4 regions of the Modestobacter roseus genome follow, and region 3 is predicted to be linked to each of the others. Evidence: riboswitches for the same ligand, from Rfam matches in the RefSeq annotation. Region 3 holds a riboswitch; each other region holds the start of a gene.
The links. Region 3 has a riboswitch for cyclic di-AMP ahead of JD78_RS08495 (aggregation-promoting factor C-terminal-like domain-containing protein). Riboswitches for the same ligand answer to the same signal wherever they lie in the genome.
Positions count from the first base shown of each region.

Region 1: it holds a riboswitch for cyclic di-AMP, as region 3 does, so the genes downstream of both, JD78_RS21700 (LysM peptidoglycan-binding domain-containing protein) here and JD78_RS08495 (aggregation-promoting factor C-terminal-like domain-containing protein) in region 3, are expected to answer to the same signal.
Region 2: it holds a riboswitch for cyclic di-AMP, as region 3 does, so the genes downstream of both, JD78_RS10505 (C40 family peptidase) here and JD78_RS08495 (aggregation-promoting factor C-terminal-like domain-containing protein) in region 3, are expected to answer to the same signal.
Region 4: it holds a riboswitch for cyclic di-AMP, as region 3 does, so the genes downstream of both, JD78_RS15935 (C40 family peptidase) here and JD78_RS08495 (aggregation-promoting factor C-terminal-like domain-containing protein) in region 3, are expected to answer to the same signal.

Region 1 covers NZ_VLKF01000001.1:1,480,658-1,484,209, forward strand. Annotated here, with positions in the region: gene JD78_RS07065 (NAD-dependent epimerase/dehydratase family protein) at 13-921, opposite strand; gene JD78_RS21700 (LysM peptidoglycan-binding domain-containing protein) at 1,060-1,863, opposite strand; cyclic di-AMP (ydaO/yuaA leader) riboswitch at 1,970-2,066, opposite strand; gene JD78_RS07075 (ester cyclase) at 2,540-2,914, shown strand; gene JD78_RS07080 (MFS transporter) at 2,942-3,552, opposite strand, start outside.
Region 2 covers NZ_VLKF01000001.1:2,213,651-2,217,202, forward strand. Annotated here, with positions in the region: gene JD78_RS22585 (DUF4011 domain-containing protein) at 1-165, shown strand, start outside; gene JD78_RS10500 (HesB/IscA family protein) at 299-583, shown strand; cyclic di-AMP (ydaO/yuaA leader) riboswitch at 1,040-1,175, shown strand; gene JD78_RS10505 (C40 family peptidase) at 1,390-1,725, shown strand; gene JD78_RS10510 (hypothetical protein) at 1,771-2,304, opposite strand; gene JD78_RS10515 (MBL fold metallo-hydrolase) at 2,444-3,223, opposite strand; gene JD78_RS10520 (alpha/beta hydrolase) at 3,220-3,552, opposite strand, start outside.
Region 3 covers NZ_VLKF01000001.1:1,777,923-1,781,474, reverse strand. Annotated here, with positions in the region: gene JD78_RS08510 (DUF5709 domain-containing protein) at 1-366, shown strand, start outside; gene JD78_RS08505 (universal stress protein) at 485-1,030, shown strand; gene JD78_RS08500 (class I SAM-dependent methyltransferase) at 1,097-1,744, shown strand; cyclic di-AMP (ydaO/yuaA leader) riboswitch at 1,933-2,067, shown strand; gene JD78_RS08495 (aggregation-promoting factor C-terminal-like domain-containing protein) at 2,088-2,996, shown strand; gene JD78_RS08490 (YceI family protein) at 3,181-3,552, shown strand, end outside.
Region 4 covers NZ_VLKF01000001.1:3,327,015-3,330,566, reverse strand. Annotated here, with positions in the region: gene JD78_RS15940 (phytoene desaturase family protein) at 1-1,520, opposite strand, end outside; cyclic di-AMP (ydaO/yuaA leader) riboswitch at 2,069-2,238, shown strand; gene JD78_RS15935 (C40 family peptidase) at 2,254-3,378, shown strand.

The sequences.
Region 1 (3,552 bases), 300 kb from region 3:
AGCCCGGGACCCTCAGGACCCCGCCGCCAGCCCCCGTCGCAGCTCGTCCAGGGCCTGCGTGAGCCCCACCCGCGGCGTCCAGCCCCAGGCCCGCGCACGGTCGGCGCGCAGCTGCCCGGTCCAGACCGGCTCGTCGGTCCACTCCGGCGCCACGCCCAGCGCATCGGTCACCGTGCCCAGGTAGTCCCGCCACGTCGCGGGCTCCGCGGCGACGACGACCGGTGTCGTGCGCCCGGCCGCGGGTCCCCGCTCCGGGTCGTCGGCGGTGGCGACGGCGCCGGTGGCGACGTCGGCGAGGAAGGCGGCGAGGTCGTCGACGTGCACCCAGGCCCAGGTCTTCGCCGGGTTCGCCCGCCGCTCGCCGTCGTGGACAGCCCGGGGCCGCAGCGTGTTCCAGACCGACGTCTCCCCCGCCCCAACGATCGCCGGCGGGCGGACCAGCACGGTGGTGAGCCCGCCGACCTCGGCCAGTGCGGCATCGGTGGCGTTCTTGGTGTCCGGGTAGTCGCCGCTGCCCTCGGGCAGCAGGGGTCCGTCCTCGGCCAGGTCCCCGACACCGGCCGACCGGTCGTAGACCCCGGCGGTGGACACGTGCACCAGCCGGGCGACGCCGGCGTCGCGGGCGGCCCGGGCGATCACCGGCGTGCCCTCGACGCCGACCCGGTGCTGCACCTCCCGGGGGGAACCCATCGGGTGGACCGTGGTGACGACGGCGTCGGCACCCTGCACCACCGTCCGGGCGAAGGCCTCGTCGGCGAAGTCGCCGACGTGCTCGGTGACCCCGTCGCCGTCCGGGGCGCTGCCCGGGCGCCGGACGACGGCCCGCACCCGCGCCGCCCGTTCGACCAGCGCCCGGCACACCGCGCTGCCCACCAGTCCGTTCGCACCGGTCACCACCACGACGGGAGAGGGAGGGGTCACGCCGTCCACCCTGCCAGCGACCGCACGGCGCCGCGCGGCAGGCGACGCAGGACCACCGCCGGCGGCGTCCCCGCCCGGGGACGACCGGGCGGGGACGCCGTTCGACGAACAGACCTCAGGGGCCCGCTCCGGCCGGCGTCAGCCGGGCAGGAACGACACGTGCGGGTGGTCCATGTGGTTGGCGGTGGGCGACCCACGGTCGGCCATCGCCTGCCACGTGCCGGTGCGGACCTGGTAGATCCGCTGCTGCCAGATCACGTACTCGACGCGGAACCGGGCGGCGTTGTCGATGACGTACTGGGCGACGGCGTCGCCCTTGGCCCGGTCGGTGTGCACCATGAAGTCGGCCGCGAGGTCCTCGGTCGGGCTGTGGCCGGGCCGGGTGACGACCGATCCGACCCCGAACCGCTCGGCGACCTCCTGGACGGCGGGACGGACGTGCGGAGCCCACACGTCGTAGGCACCGGCGGCGGCAGCGGGCGCGGCCCGCTCCGCGCTCCGGCTGGCCGCCCGCTCGGCGACCCGGGGAGCGGCAGCAGCGGGGGCGGGCACGCCGCCGAGGGTGAGCCGCTGACCGACGCGCAGGGTGTTCGGGTCGGCCCCGACGACCCCCCGGTTGAGGGCGTGCAGCTGCTGCCACGTGGTGCCGTGGGCAGCCGCGATCCTGCCGAGCGTGTCGCCCGCGCGGACGACGTACTCCCCGGAGGCCGTGGTGGCGGGAGCCGTGGTCGCGGGCGCCGCGGTGGCACCACCGATGGTGAGCACCTGACCCACGCGCAGCCGGTTCGGGTCGCTGAGGACGCCGCCGTTCTCCGCGTAGATGGTCTGCCACGTGGTGCCGTGCGCCGCCGCCAGGCGGCTGAGGGTGTCGCCGGGAGCGACCGTGTGCTCCGCGGCGTGCGCCGGGGCGGCCACCGCGAGCGGGACCGAAGCTGCGGCCACGACCGCCAGGGCGGGACGGGCCAGAGACGCCACGGTGGGGCGCCGGGTGGGACGGCGGTGCCGTCCCCGGTGTCGCTGTGTCATGGGGATGTGCCTCTCACCGCCTGCGGAGTTAGCTGTCGGGTTCGGGCGAGAGCTGCCCGGCCGCGCATGCGGCTTCACCCCAGGGCCCGAGGGCCCGGTCCTGCGTGTGGGTCCCCCGCGCCTGCCCGTCGTGTCGCTGGTCCGGTGGCGGTGGGCAGGTTCGGCGGTCCGCCAGCCGGGCCCACCGCAGTCGGTGGACGGGCGCACGGTAGGCAGACGGCCACGGGCGGGGGCAATTCCGCCGGGGCCGTCCACCGGGCTCCGGACCGCCCGGATCGGGGGTGTCGGCGGTGCGCCGGCACCCCGCCTCGGACACCGCTGGACGGTCAGGTGTCCGGCGCCTGGCCAGCGCGTTCCGCCGATCTCGGCCGGTGTCCTCCCGGACCGGTCGGCCCCCGCCGGACGGCCGTCCAGCTGCTGAGTTGGTTGTACCCTGAACTCACTCGCGGTCGGGGTGTCGTGACCGTCTGCAGTCGACCGCGCCAGCGCGCCCCGGCGCCGGCAGCCACCGGCCCCCGGGCCCGACGCCATGCCCACCGCCGGTGGCCCACGCGCAGCGGCCGACGCGCTCGCGGCCCTAGGCTGCCGCATCGTGGACCAGCAGGCACTGACCTCGATCGTCCATCGCTACTGGGACGGGCTGTGGAACCGCCGCGATCTCACGGTGATCGACGAGCTCATCGCCGAGCCCTACGTGCGGCACTCCTCCGCCGGGACCCGGTCGCTCACCCGGGCCCAGTTCACCCGGGAGGTCCGCGACTCCTGGCAGCTGCTGCACGACCCCGCGACCACCGTCGACGACCAGGTGACGGCGGAGGACCGGGTCTGGACGCGGGCCACCACCACCGGCCTGAACCTGGACACCGGCCAGACCTCGGTGGTCACCTGGCTGGTGGTGCACCGGGTCGCCGACGGCCGGATCGCCGAGTCCTGGAGCGCCACCCTGCCCGGCGTCGACTGGCGCTGACCGTCCCCGCCACGCGGGGCTCCTCGGTCAGCCCAGGTCGCGCAGCCGCTGCGCGCCGGCCATCCGACGCCGGCTGACCACCGCGTACAGCGCGACGAACGCGAGCACGCCGACCCCCATGCCGAGCAGCGTCCAGCGCAGCCCGATGGCGTCGGCGAGCAGGCCCAGCGGGAGGGCGGCGATGCCGAACGCGCCGAAGCTGAGCATGATCAGCCCCTGCACCCGCCCGTGGTACTCCAGGTCCGAGAGGGCGATGAGCTGCGACTGGTTGGTGGTCTGGAAGGCGAGCATCGACGCGCCCACGGCGAGGAGCACGACCACGGCGACGGCGGCGTTGGGTGCGATCGCCAGCGCGCAGATGGCGATGCCGAAGACCGCGCCGGAGGCCACCAGCACCCGGGTCTGCCGGACCCACGAGCTGCGCCGCCCCAGCAGCAGCCCCGCCGCCACCCCGCCCACCGCGGACGTCGCCGCCAGGACCCCGTAACCGACCGAGCCGAGGCCGAACAGGTCGCTGGAGATGGTCGGCATGAAGGCCAGGTACGGCAGGCCCATCATGGCCACGCCGATGCCGCACCACACCAGGGCGCTCAGCTCGGGGTGCCGCCGGACGTAGCGCACCCCGTCGGCGAGCTCGC
Region 2 (3,552 bases), 440 kb from region 3:
ACGCTGGCGGTCTTCGGGCACCGGCGGCTGCACCCGGTGCTGATGCCGGCGCTGGAGGCGGGGCTGGCGCGGGCGGCGCGGGCCGGTCGGGTGACCCGGTCGGGCAGCGGGCAGCCGATCACCGCGACCGACGCGGTGGGTGCGGGCTTCTTTGCGGGTGCGTGACGACGCTTGACCCCGCTCCGGGTGCCGGGGAGGTTGGGGGGTGCGAGGCGAACCGTCTCCGGTCGACCGCCTTGCCCGCCGGCCACCGACGTCCGGCGGGCTGGGCCCCCTGCAACCGAGAGGACCCCGCACGATGCTGACCCTCACCCCCACCGCCGCCACCGCGATCAAGGGGATCCTCGGCCAGTCCGAGGTCCCCGAGGCCGGTGGTCTGCGGATCGCCAACGACCCGACCGGCGCGAACCTGGAGCTCAGCCTGGCCGCCGTGCCCGCCGAGGACGACGCGGTGCTCGACGAGGCCGGGGCGCGGGTGTTCCTGGACTCCCGCGCCGCGGAGCTGCTCGACGACAAGACGCTCGACGCGGCCGCCGGCCCCGACGGCTCGCTGCAGTTCGGGATCGGCGAGCAGACCGCCTGATCTCCGCAGCACCAGCACGACGACAGCGCCGCCGAGGAGTGATCCCCGGCGGCGCTGTCGCGTGCTGGGGAAGTACCCCCGGCAACGTCGTGGTCTGCCCACCCCCGGTGGGCAGACCACGACTGTCGGCAGCACCCCATGTGACCCCCGCCGTGCGCCCGGGCCCCCGCTCCTGACGCAGCTCCAGGGCTTGGCGCGTCGTGAGGCCGTCAACACGAAGCGTGGGCACGCGCCGCCGTCCGACACGATCGTTTCCCCGCGAGACACGCCGGGGACGGCTTGGCGTTTGTTGCGGTCGCGACGGCGAGTCGCTGTCCGAGGGCTCCCGGATCGGGTCGAGATGGACCGCTGCGGACTCCGGGATGCCGACCTAGCGTCATCGCGGCCGACCGGGTCCGACCGTCACCGCCTGTGGTGACACCCGGACGGCACCGCCGAACCGGACGTCGGCTGCGCACGCTGCAGCCGCCGCCTGGACCGGGGACCCACCGCAGTTCTGGGGTGAAGCACGGCCGCACGCAGGTGCGGCCGAGCCGGGCGAGTTCCCCGCCCGAACCCGTCAGCTAACTCGGTAGGCGGTTGAGGAGAACAAGGAGAACCCGTCGTTCCATGACGACCCTGCGCACCACCTCTGCACGTCGTTCCACCCGCACCGCCAAGGGCGCGCTGATCGCGCTGCTCACCGGCGCCGGCGTGGTGCTCACCCCCCTCGCCGCACAGGCCAACGCCGGGGCGCCGCCCCGCCGGCCGCGGCTCCGATCGCCGCGCCGGTCGCGGCCACCGCAGCGCCGAACTCCGCCGCCCAGGTGGTCATCGACACCGCGCTCGCACAGCTGGGCAAGCCCTACGTGTGGGCCGGGGCCGGCCCGAACGTCTACGACTGCTCGGGCCTGACCCAGTTCGCGTACCGGGCGGCCGGGATCACCCTGCCGCACTCGTCGCGGATGCAGTCCACGATGGGCGTGCCCGTCGACCGGGCCCACCTGCAGCCGGGTGACCTGGTCTTCTACTACTCCCCCGTCGGGCACGTGGGGATCTACCTGGGCGACGGGCTGATGGTGCACGCGCCGACCAGCGGCGACGTCGTCCGCGTCGCCAGCATCGACATGTGGGGCTACAACACCGCGCGTCGGCTGGTCTGAGTCGCACACCTCCCGGGGACGCCGCAGTGGCGCCCCCGGGAGGTGTCAGGCCGCCTGGGCCAGGCAGCTGACGGCCGGCCAGCCCGGCGGCAGCGCCCGGGTGGCCTCCCCACCGCGGACGGCGAGGAAGGGGCGGGTCAGCCGCTCCTTCTCGATCCGGTCCCAGGCGGTGAGCAGCTCGGCGACCCAGCGGGCCAGGGTCAGCGCGTCGCTGGCCAGCGGATCGCCGGCGGTCTCCGGACGCGGCCGGGTCGGGATCCGCGGCCAGCGCGGGCTCACCAGGCTCCGCTTGGACGACGGCAGCGACGCGACGTGCGCGGCGAAGGCGGCGTCGAGCGCGCTGGTCTCCGCGACGATCGCCACGGCGAGCGCAGCGGCGTCGGCACCGCGGCCGAACCGCACCGAGGCCTTCTCGGTGGGCACCATGATCCGGCCGACGAGCAGCCGGGCGATCCGGTCGTCGTCCGAGGGCAGCACCCAGGCACCGGCCATCGTCGACTCGAGCCCCTCGCCGACGTTGACGTGCCAGCCGACCACCCGGTCCTCGACCGGCTGGTCGATGACGACGATCCCGCGCATCCCGCTCTCCTGACTCCGGTGAAGCCGTGTTGCTGCGCAGCATCGAGGACGTTGCCGACAGGATTCGCCGAAACGGGGCGTCGACGCCGAGTCGTCACACCATCCGCACCGGCAGTCCCACGAGCCGCAGACGCGCTGGTCAGCCGCCCACGTCGACCGGTACGCCGGAGGGCAGCCAGCGGAACCGCCGACCGACGTCCGGCGCCCGGTCCAGCGCACGCTGCACGCCGTCCCGCCCCTCGCGGAAGTGGCTCCAGCCCTCGTGGTGCACCGGGACGACGACCCGTGGCTCCAGCAGCCGCGCCGTCCGTACCGCGCCCCGGCCCGTCATCGAGAAGCGCAGCGGGCCGGTGACGGGAAACCGGACGCCGCCCAGGTGCAGCACGGCCACGTCGACGGTCAGCCGGTCGGCGACCTCCCGCAGCCGGCGGTGGAACACGGTGTCCCCGGAGATCCACACCACGCCACCCTCGGCTCCCTGCGGGTGGACGGCGAAGCCGACGACGTCCCCGGACACCCGCCGGCTCAACGGCGGGCCGTGCCGCGCCGGCGTCGCGGTGACCACCAGCGGCACCCGACCGGGGGCGGTCAGCACCGTCGAGGCCCACGGCACGAGACCCCGCGCGCCGTCCCCCAGCCGCGCGGCCCCGGCCACCGTCGTCACCACCACCGGGGCCGACGGCAGCAGCGCCCGGCCGGCGTCGTCCAGGTTGTCGGCGTGGTGGTCGTGGCTGAGCAGGACGGCGTCCACCGGCGGCAGGTCACCCCGGTCAAGCGCCGGGCCGGTGACCTTGCGCGAGCTGGTGCCCCAGCCGAAGTCGTACCGCCGTCCGGGCGGGTCGAAGGTCGGGTCGGTGAGCAGCGTCCACCCGGCGAGCTCGACCAGCAGTGTCGGCCCGCCGACGTGCGTGAGCCTCACTGGGCGCCGAGCACCCGGGGGCCGGTCGCGTGCTCGAGCGCCCAGTCGAGGGCCTCGTCGGCGACGGCCTGCCAGCCGGGAGCGGCGGGCAGCAGGTGCGGGAAGCCCTCGTGCTCGCGGAGCTCGGTGACCGTGTCGCCCCGGTAGTGCTTGGCGTTCGAGCGCTGCACCGACGGCGGCATGATGTGGTCCTCGCTGCCGGAGATGAACAGCAGCGGCGGGCGGGCCGGGTTGGCGTAGTCGACGTGCGCGTCCTGCGGCCCGGGCATGAAGTTGGCCAGCACCGAGCTCCACAGGATGTTGCCCGGCGCGGGGATCGCGTACCGCTG
Region 3 (3,552 bases):
GACGCCGACGACGACACCGCCGGCTGGTCACCGCCGGACCGGCCGTGGGTGTCGACCGGCTGGGGCACCACCGAGCGCGAGGAGGCCGGCGAGAGCCTCTCCGGCCGGCTGGCCCGCGAGCTCCGGGACGGCGGGGCCGACGACGAGGGGGCCGACGACGAGGGGGACGGGCTGGGCGACGACGCCGGCACCGACGGGGAGCTGCGCGACGACGAGGTCGGCGACGACCGCGCAGGCCGGCTGGCCGACGACGACGACGGCGTGGTCGACACGGAGGACGAGCTGTACGCGGAGGACGAGGGCGTCGACGGGGGAGGGGCGTCGGCGGAGGAGGCCGCGGTGCACGTCGTCCGGGACGCGCGCTGAGCCGGGCGGGGCACGGACCGTCGGGACCTCCGGCACTGTGCGCGCGGCGGCGCCGTGCGCCAGGGTGGGGGTCCGGCCGCCTGGGGCGGCGCGGGACGGGCACGGACAGGAGGACACGGTGACGGAGCAGGGCGGCACGCGGGACGCGCTGGCAGCGGAGGTCGACGAGGCCATGGCCGGGACCTCCGAGGGAGCGTCGACCGCGGCGGTCGACGGTGGTGTCGGTGGCGGGGTCGTCGTGGGCCACGACGGCTCCGGGTGTGCCCAGGAGGCGCTCCAGTGGGCGGCGGGGCTGGCCGAGCGGGCCGGGTGGCCGCTGCACGTCGTCCGCGCCTGGCGGATCGCCACCGCGCCGCAGCCGGCCAGCTGGTCGCCGGGCTACGTGCCGCCGATGGAGGACTACGAGAAGGCGGTCCAGACCGACCTGGAGGCCGACGTCGTGGCCGCGCTCGGCCGGGACCGCGCCGCGGGGGTCGGCTGCCACGTCGCGCACACCGCGCCGGTGAAGGCGCTCATCGCCGCCGCCCGGGACGCGGACCTGCTGGTGGTGGGCGCCCGCGGCCGCGGCGGTTTCGCCGGGCTGCTGCTGGGCTCGACCAGCGACCAGGTCACCCGGCACGCGCCGTGCCCGGTCACCGTGGTGCGGAGCGACCGCAAGGACTGAGCGCAGCGCCCGGACCGGGCGCACCCCGGTGGTCCGCGGGCGGACGGGCGGGTGTCCACTGTCGGGGTGTCCGCCCCCGACCGCGTCCCGCCGTCCTTCCTGCAGGCCCACACCCGGGTGGCGCGGCCGACCCTGATCCCCGAGGTGCAGCTGCACGTCGCCGACGACGTCGTCGCCCTCTGGGAGGCGATGGAGACCGAGGCCGGCGGCGCCGGCCAGGACCCGCCGTTCTGGGCGGCGGCCTGGCCCGGTGGCCAGGCGCTGGCCCGGCACGTCCTGGACTCCCCGGAGCTCGTCGCCGGCCGGCGCGTGCTGGACCTCGGCGCGGGGAGCGGGCTGGTCGCCGTGGCGGCGCTGAAGGCCGGCGCCGCGCACGTCATCGCGAGTGACGTCGACCCGTACTCCCACACCGCGATCGCGCTGAACGCCGAGCTCAACGGCGTCAGGGGGATCGAGGTGGTGGGTGACGTGCTGGGCGAGGACGGGCCGGACGTCGACGTCGTGCTGGCCGGGGACGTCTGCTACGACCGCGACATGACCGCCCGGGTGCTGCCCTACCTGGGCGCCCACTGGCTGCGCGGCGCCACGGTGCTGCTCGGTGACCCCGGCCGTGCCTACCTGCCCCGCGAGGGGCTGCTCCCGGCCGCCGTGCACGACGTCCCGGACGCCGACGGCGGTGAGGTCCGCCGGACGACGGTCTGGCGGCTGCCCTGAGGTCCGGGCGCCCGGTGCTCGCGTGACGAGCGGGGCGTGCGGGGCGAGTCACACCGCGCTGACCAGGGGAGTCGTGGCAGATCCCGACGAACTGGCCGCCTGGCGTTGTCACGAGGTCGTCACGGGCCTTACCTTGGGCCGGTCCGGCCGGACGTCACGTCCCCATCCGGGGAGCCCGCGCCGGGTGCCGCCGAGTCGCTGCCCGCAGCGATCCGGGGACCCACCGCAGCACTGGGGTGAATCCCGCCCGGGCACGTGCCCGGCCGGGTAGGGCGTCTTCCCGCCCGAATCCGTCAGCTAACCCGGTAGGCGGCCACGGAAGAGCCCAGGAGCCCCCTCCTCCATGTCCCCCCGCACCACCCCGCACGACGACGCCCTGGACGACGCGGCCGTGCCCGCCGACGACGGCCTGCCCACCGCGGTCCTGCCCGTCGGCGCCGCGAAGAGCTCCCGCCGCCTGGCACCCCCGACGGGGCTGCGCCGGCCGGCGATGTACCTGGCCGCCGCTGCGGTCGGCGCGGTCCTGGTGAACGTCGCGGTGAGCGGGCAGACCGACGCCGAGGCCACCGCCGCGCCGGAGCCGGTGAGCATCGCCACCCAGCTGGGCCTCACCGCCGAGCACGCCAGCACGGTCGTCGCCGAGGGTGAGGTGGGTGACCGGCTCGGCGAGCTGGCGGCCGACCGCAGCCAGCGGCAGGAGGCCGAGGTCGCCGCCCAGCAGGTGCAGGCCGCCGCCGTGGCCGCCGAGGAGGCCCGGCTGGCCGAGGAGGCCCGGCTGGCCGAGGAGGCCCGGCTCGCCGAGGAGGCCCGGCTGGCCGAGGAGGCGCGGCTGGCCGAGGAGGCGCGTCAGGCCGAGGAGGCCCGCAAGGCCGAGCGGGCCGCCGCCGCCCAGCGGTCGCAGTCCGCCCCCCGGTCCTCCGGCGGCGGCTCGTCCGCCCCGGCCCCGGCCGCCGCCGCGCCCGCAGGCTCCTACCAGGAGTACGCGCTGTCGAAGCTCGGCGGTGACTCCGGCCAGTTCTCCTGCCTGGAGAAGCTGTGGGGCAAGGAGAGCGGCTGGAACCCCAACGCGCAGAACCCGCGCAGCACCGCCTACGGCATCCCGCAGTTCCTGGACTCCACCTGGAAGGGCACCGGGATCGCGAAGACCTCCGACGGCTACCGGCAGATCGACGCCGGCCTGATCTACATCAACAACCGCTACGGCTCGCCGTGCGGCGCGTGGTCGCAGTCGCAGTCCGCCGGCTGGTACTGATCGACCCGCTCCTGATCGACTGCTCCCGCTCGACCTGCTCCTGAACCAACCAGCACCGCCCAGGAGGGGCCGCCCGCACCGGGCGGTCCCTCCTGGTGTGCCGAGTCCGGCACCGCCCTGCCAGAATGTCGTCCCCATCGGACAGGATCACCGGGTGGACCACCCCGACCAGGAGGACTGAACCGTGGGCAAGCACCGGGCACCCGAGCCCGCGGCCTCGGACTTCGACGCCGCGACCGCCGCGTTGGCGGACGTGACCGGCGACTACGTCGTCGACGCCGCGCACACCCGCATCGGCGTCCGTGCGCGGCACGCGATGGTGACGACCGTGCGCGGCGCGTTCACCGACTTCGCCGGCACCGCGCACCTCGACACCGGCGACCCGGGTGCGAGCAGCGTCTCGCTGCGCATCCGCACCGCCAGCATCGACACCGGGGCTCCCGACCGCGACGCGCACCTGCGCTCGGCGGACTTCCTGGACGTCGAGCAGTTCCCGGAGATGCGCTTCGACTCGACCGCCGTGCAGCAGGTCGACGACGAGGTCTACCGGGTCACC
Region 4 (3,552 bases), 1.5 Mb from region 3:
AACCCGCCGAGCCCGCTGACCGCACCGCCGCGCACCGTGCCCCCGGACGACGCGGCGACCACCCGCGGGTGCGACGTCGCCACGCCCCAGGTGCCGGCCTGGGCCGGGTCGGTGGCCACCGGCCAGGACAGGTCGCCGTGGAAGATGTGCCCGCCGGGCATGGCCAGTGCGGCCTCGACGTCCAGCGGCGAGGCCGCCTGCAGGCAGGGCCGGCCCTCGGCGTCGATGGCCAGGCAGTCGGCCAGCGGCTCGGTGAGGTGGTCGTCGAACTGGGCGACGACCCGGCGCACCGCCTCCTCGCGGGTGCCCACCGGGTCGGCCGCGAACAGCTCCGCCGGGGTGTGCAGGCCGAAGAGGGTCAGCGTGTGCAGCCCGGTGCCGCCGGTGATCGACGGGTCGGTCAGCGAGTGGCAGTACACCTCGAACGGGACGACGTCCGGCAGCTGCCCGGCCGCGGCCTTCGCGTACGCGGCGTCGATCGCCGACGCCGACTCGTCGACGTGCACCGTGCCGCTGAACACCCGGTGCGGGTCGTCGCCGGAGCGCAGCCCGGGCAGCCGCCGCAGCACCATGTTGACCTTGAGCTGGGAACCCGACGGTCGCGGGCCGGCCGGCGCGCCGAGCAGGTCGTCCAGCACCGCCGGCGCGGCGCCGCCCACGAGGTGCCCGGCGTCGGCCGCGTGTGCGACCCCGTCCGCGTCGGTCCAGTGCACCGTGACGCCGTCCGCGCGGGTCTCCAGCGCGGTCACCGTGGCCCCGGTCAGCAGCGTGGCGCCGGCGGCCCGGGCAGCGGTGGCGATCGCGCCGCTGACCGCGCCCATGCCGCCGACCGGCACCCGCCAGCGGCCGGTGCCGTTGCCGACCAGGTGGTAGAGGAAGCAGCGCCCGGCCAGCCCGTCGGCGGCGTGCACGTCGGCGAAGGTGCCGATCAGCCCGTCGGTGAGCGCGATGCCGCGCACGTCGTCGTCGGTCAGGTGGTCGCCGACGACGTCGGCCAGCGGCCGCTCGCGCAGGTCGTGCCAGATGCCCGGGTCGCGCAGCCGCCCGGCGAGCTCCGCCTCGCCGGGCAGCGGCTCGGTGAGGGTGGGTGCGAGGTCCTCGGCGAGGGTGCTCAGCCGGCCGTAGAAGCGCTGCCAGCCGGCCAGCTCGGCGTCGGAGCCGGTGAGCGCGCGGAAGGACGCCGCCGTCGCGGGCCCCTCGTCCCGCTCGACCAGCAGGCTCCGGTGCCGCCCGTCGCGGCGCAGCGGGGTCCAGGACGCCACGGCCCGGTCGCGCAGGTCCAGCGGCAGGCCCAGGTCGGTGACGATCCGGTCGGGCAGCAGGCTGACCAGGTAGGAGTACGCCGACAGCCGGACGTCGACGCCGGGGAACACCTGCTGGCTGACCGCGGCGCCGCCGAGCACGTCCCGCCGCTCCAGCACCAGCACCGACCACCCCGCCCGGGCCAGGTAGGCGGCGGCGACCAGGCCGTTGTGCCCGCCGCCGACCACGACCGCGTCGTACCGCGCCGCCGTGCTCACGCCAGGTCCCGGGCGGGGCGCGGCGCGAACGGGGCGTCGACGTCGTGCCCGAACGGCACCGCGACGGCGAGGTGGGGGGCGGCCCAGGGGGCGGTGGCAAGGGTCGGCACCGGGTCATCCTGGCGGGCCGGGGACCGCGGGGCGCTAGCAGGTCCGGCGCACGCTCCCGGGCAACGCCGCGCCGGGAGCCCGTCGGGCCGCCCAGCGGAGCCGGCGCGTGGGCGGCCCGTGCGATCGCGGAGCGTGATCAGACGGTCGCCGGGGCCGGGGGGACAGCACCGGCCGGGGGTCGGGGGGGGGCTCCGACCGGGCGCCCGCGGGTGCCCAGGTCGGGTCGCGTGTCGCCGGTCCGGACCCGGAGCCCGGGGAGAGTGGTCGGGTCCGGGAGCCGCGAATCCCGGCGCGCCAGTCACCCTCGGTGAGCGTGTTGGAGCACACCACCGGAGTTTCTCAACAAAATCGCAATGAGCCTTTGTCACGAGCCCATAACGCCCTTACGGTGGGCGGCGGTCCGGACGGGCACCTCAGCCACCCCTCGGTGGCGACCGACCAGACCGCCGCCGAACTCCACGGCCCGCGCACGACGGCGGGCCAGGGGACCGGGGACCCACCGCAGCACTGGGGTGAAGCACTGCGCGGCCCAGCCGGGCCGCAGGTGCCGGGTGTCTTCCCATCCGAACCCGTCAGCTAACTCGGTAGGCGGCACGTTGGAAGAAAGGACCACCCGCCGAACATGGCGAGTTCGCTCAACCCTGCCCGTCGCGGGTCCGTCTCCCGCCGGGCCGTCGTCACCCTCATCGCCGCCGGCGCCCTCGTCGCCGCCCCGCTGCTCGCCCCCGCGCCCGCCGCGGCCGAGCCCACCACCTCCGCCGAGGCCGCCACCCTGGTCGCCGAGCGCGCGCACGACCTCGAGGTCGTCACCGAGCAGTTCAACGACGCCCGCGTCGAGCTGGACACCAAGCAGGCCGAGGTCGACGCCGCCACCGCCCAGGTCGCGGCCGCCGAGGCCGCCCTCGCCGGGGCCCGCGACCGGGTCCGCGAGGTCGCCCGCAGCGCCTACACCGGCGACCAGCTGAGCACCCTGCAGGCGATGCTCACCAGCGAGTCCGCCGACGAGCTGATGGACCGGGTCGGCACGCTGGACTCGATCGCCGACCACAACAACGGCATCCTCGGCGAGGCCGTCACGGCCGACGAGCAGGCCACCGAGGCCAAGGCGGCGGCCGAGGCCGCCGCCACCGAGGCGCAGGCCCAGCTCGACCAGGTCGAGGCGCAGCGCACGGACCTGAACAAGCAGATCGCCGAGTACCAGGCGCTGTACGAGCGCCTCTCCGCCGCGGAGCAGGCCGCCTCGCGGGCCGAGGCCGAGCGCCGGCACGCCGCCGAGGCCGCCGCGGCACAGCAGGCGTCCGGCTCCGGCTCCGGTTCCCGTGGGGGCGGCAGCGCCGCCCGCGGCGCGGCTCCGGCCGCGCAGGCCCCGTCCGCGCCGGTCGTCGCCTCCAGCGGCGCCGCCGGGACGGCGGTCAGCACCGCCATGGCCCAGCAGGGCAAGCCCTACGTGTGGGCCGCCGCCGGTCCGGGGTCGTTCGACTGCTCCGGTCTGGTGCAGTACGCCTACGCCGCCGCCGGTGTCTCGCTGCCGCACTCCAGCCGGGCCCAGGCCAGCATGGGGCGCGCGGTGTCCCGGGGTGAGCTGCAGCCGGGCGACCTGATCGCCTTCTACTCCCCGGTCAGCCACATCGGCATCTACATCGGCAACGGCCAGATGGTGCACGCGCCGACCTCCGGCGACGTCGTCAAGGTCGCCAGCATCGACGTGATGGGCAGCATCACCGCGATGCGCCGCATCGCCGGCTGAGGAAGGACCCCGTCCCGCTCACCCCTCGCACGTTCGGGGTGAGCCCCCGGACAGGGCCGCTCCAGCGCTTCACCACCGGTGCCCCGGTCGCCGCACGGCGACCGGGGCACCGGTGTCTCCGGGGGACGTCGATCACATCCGGGAGACCGCGGCGCCGGTGGTTCGTTGTCCCCG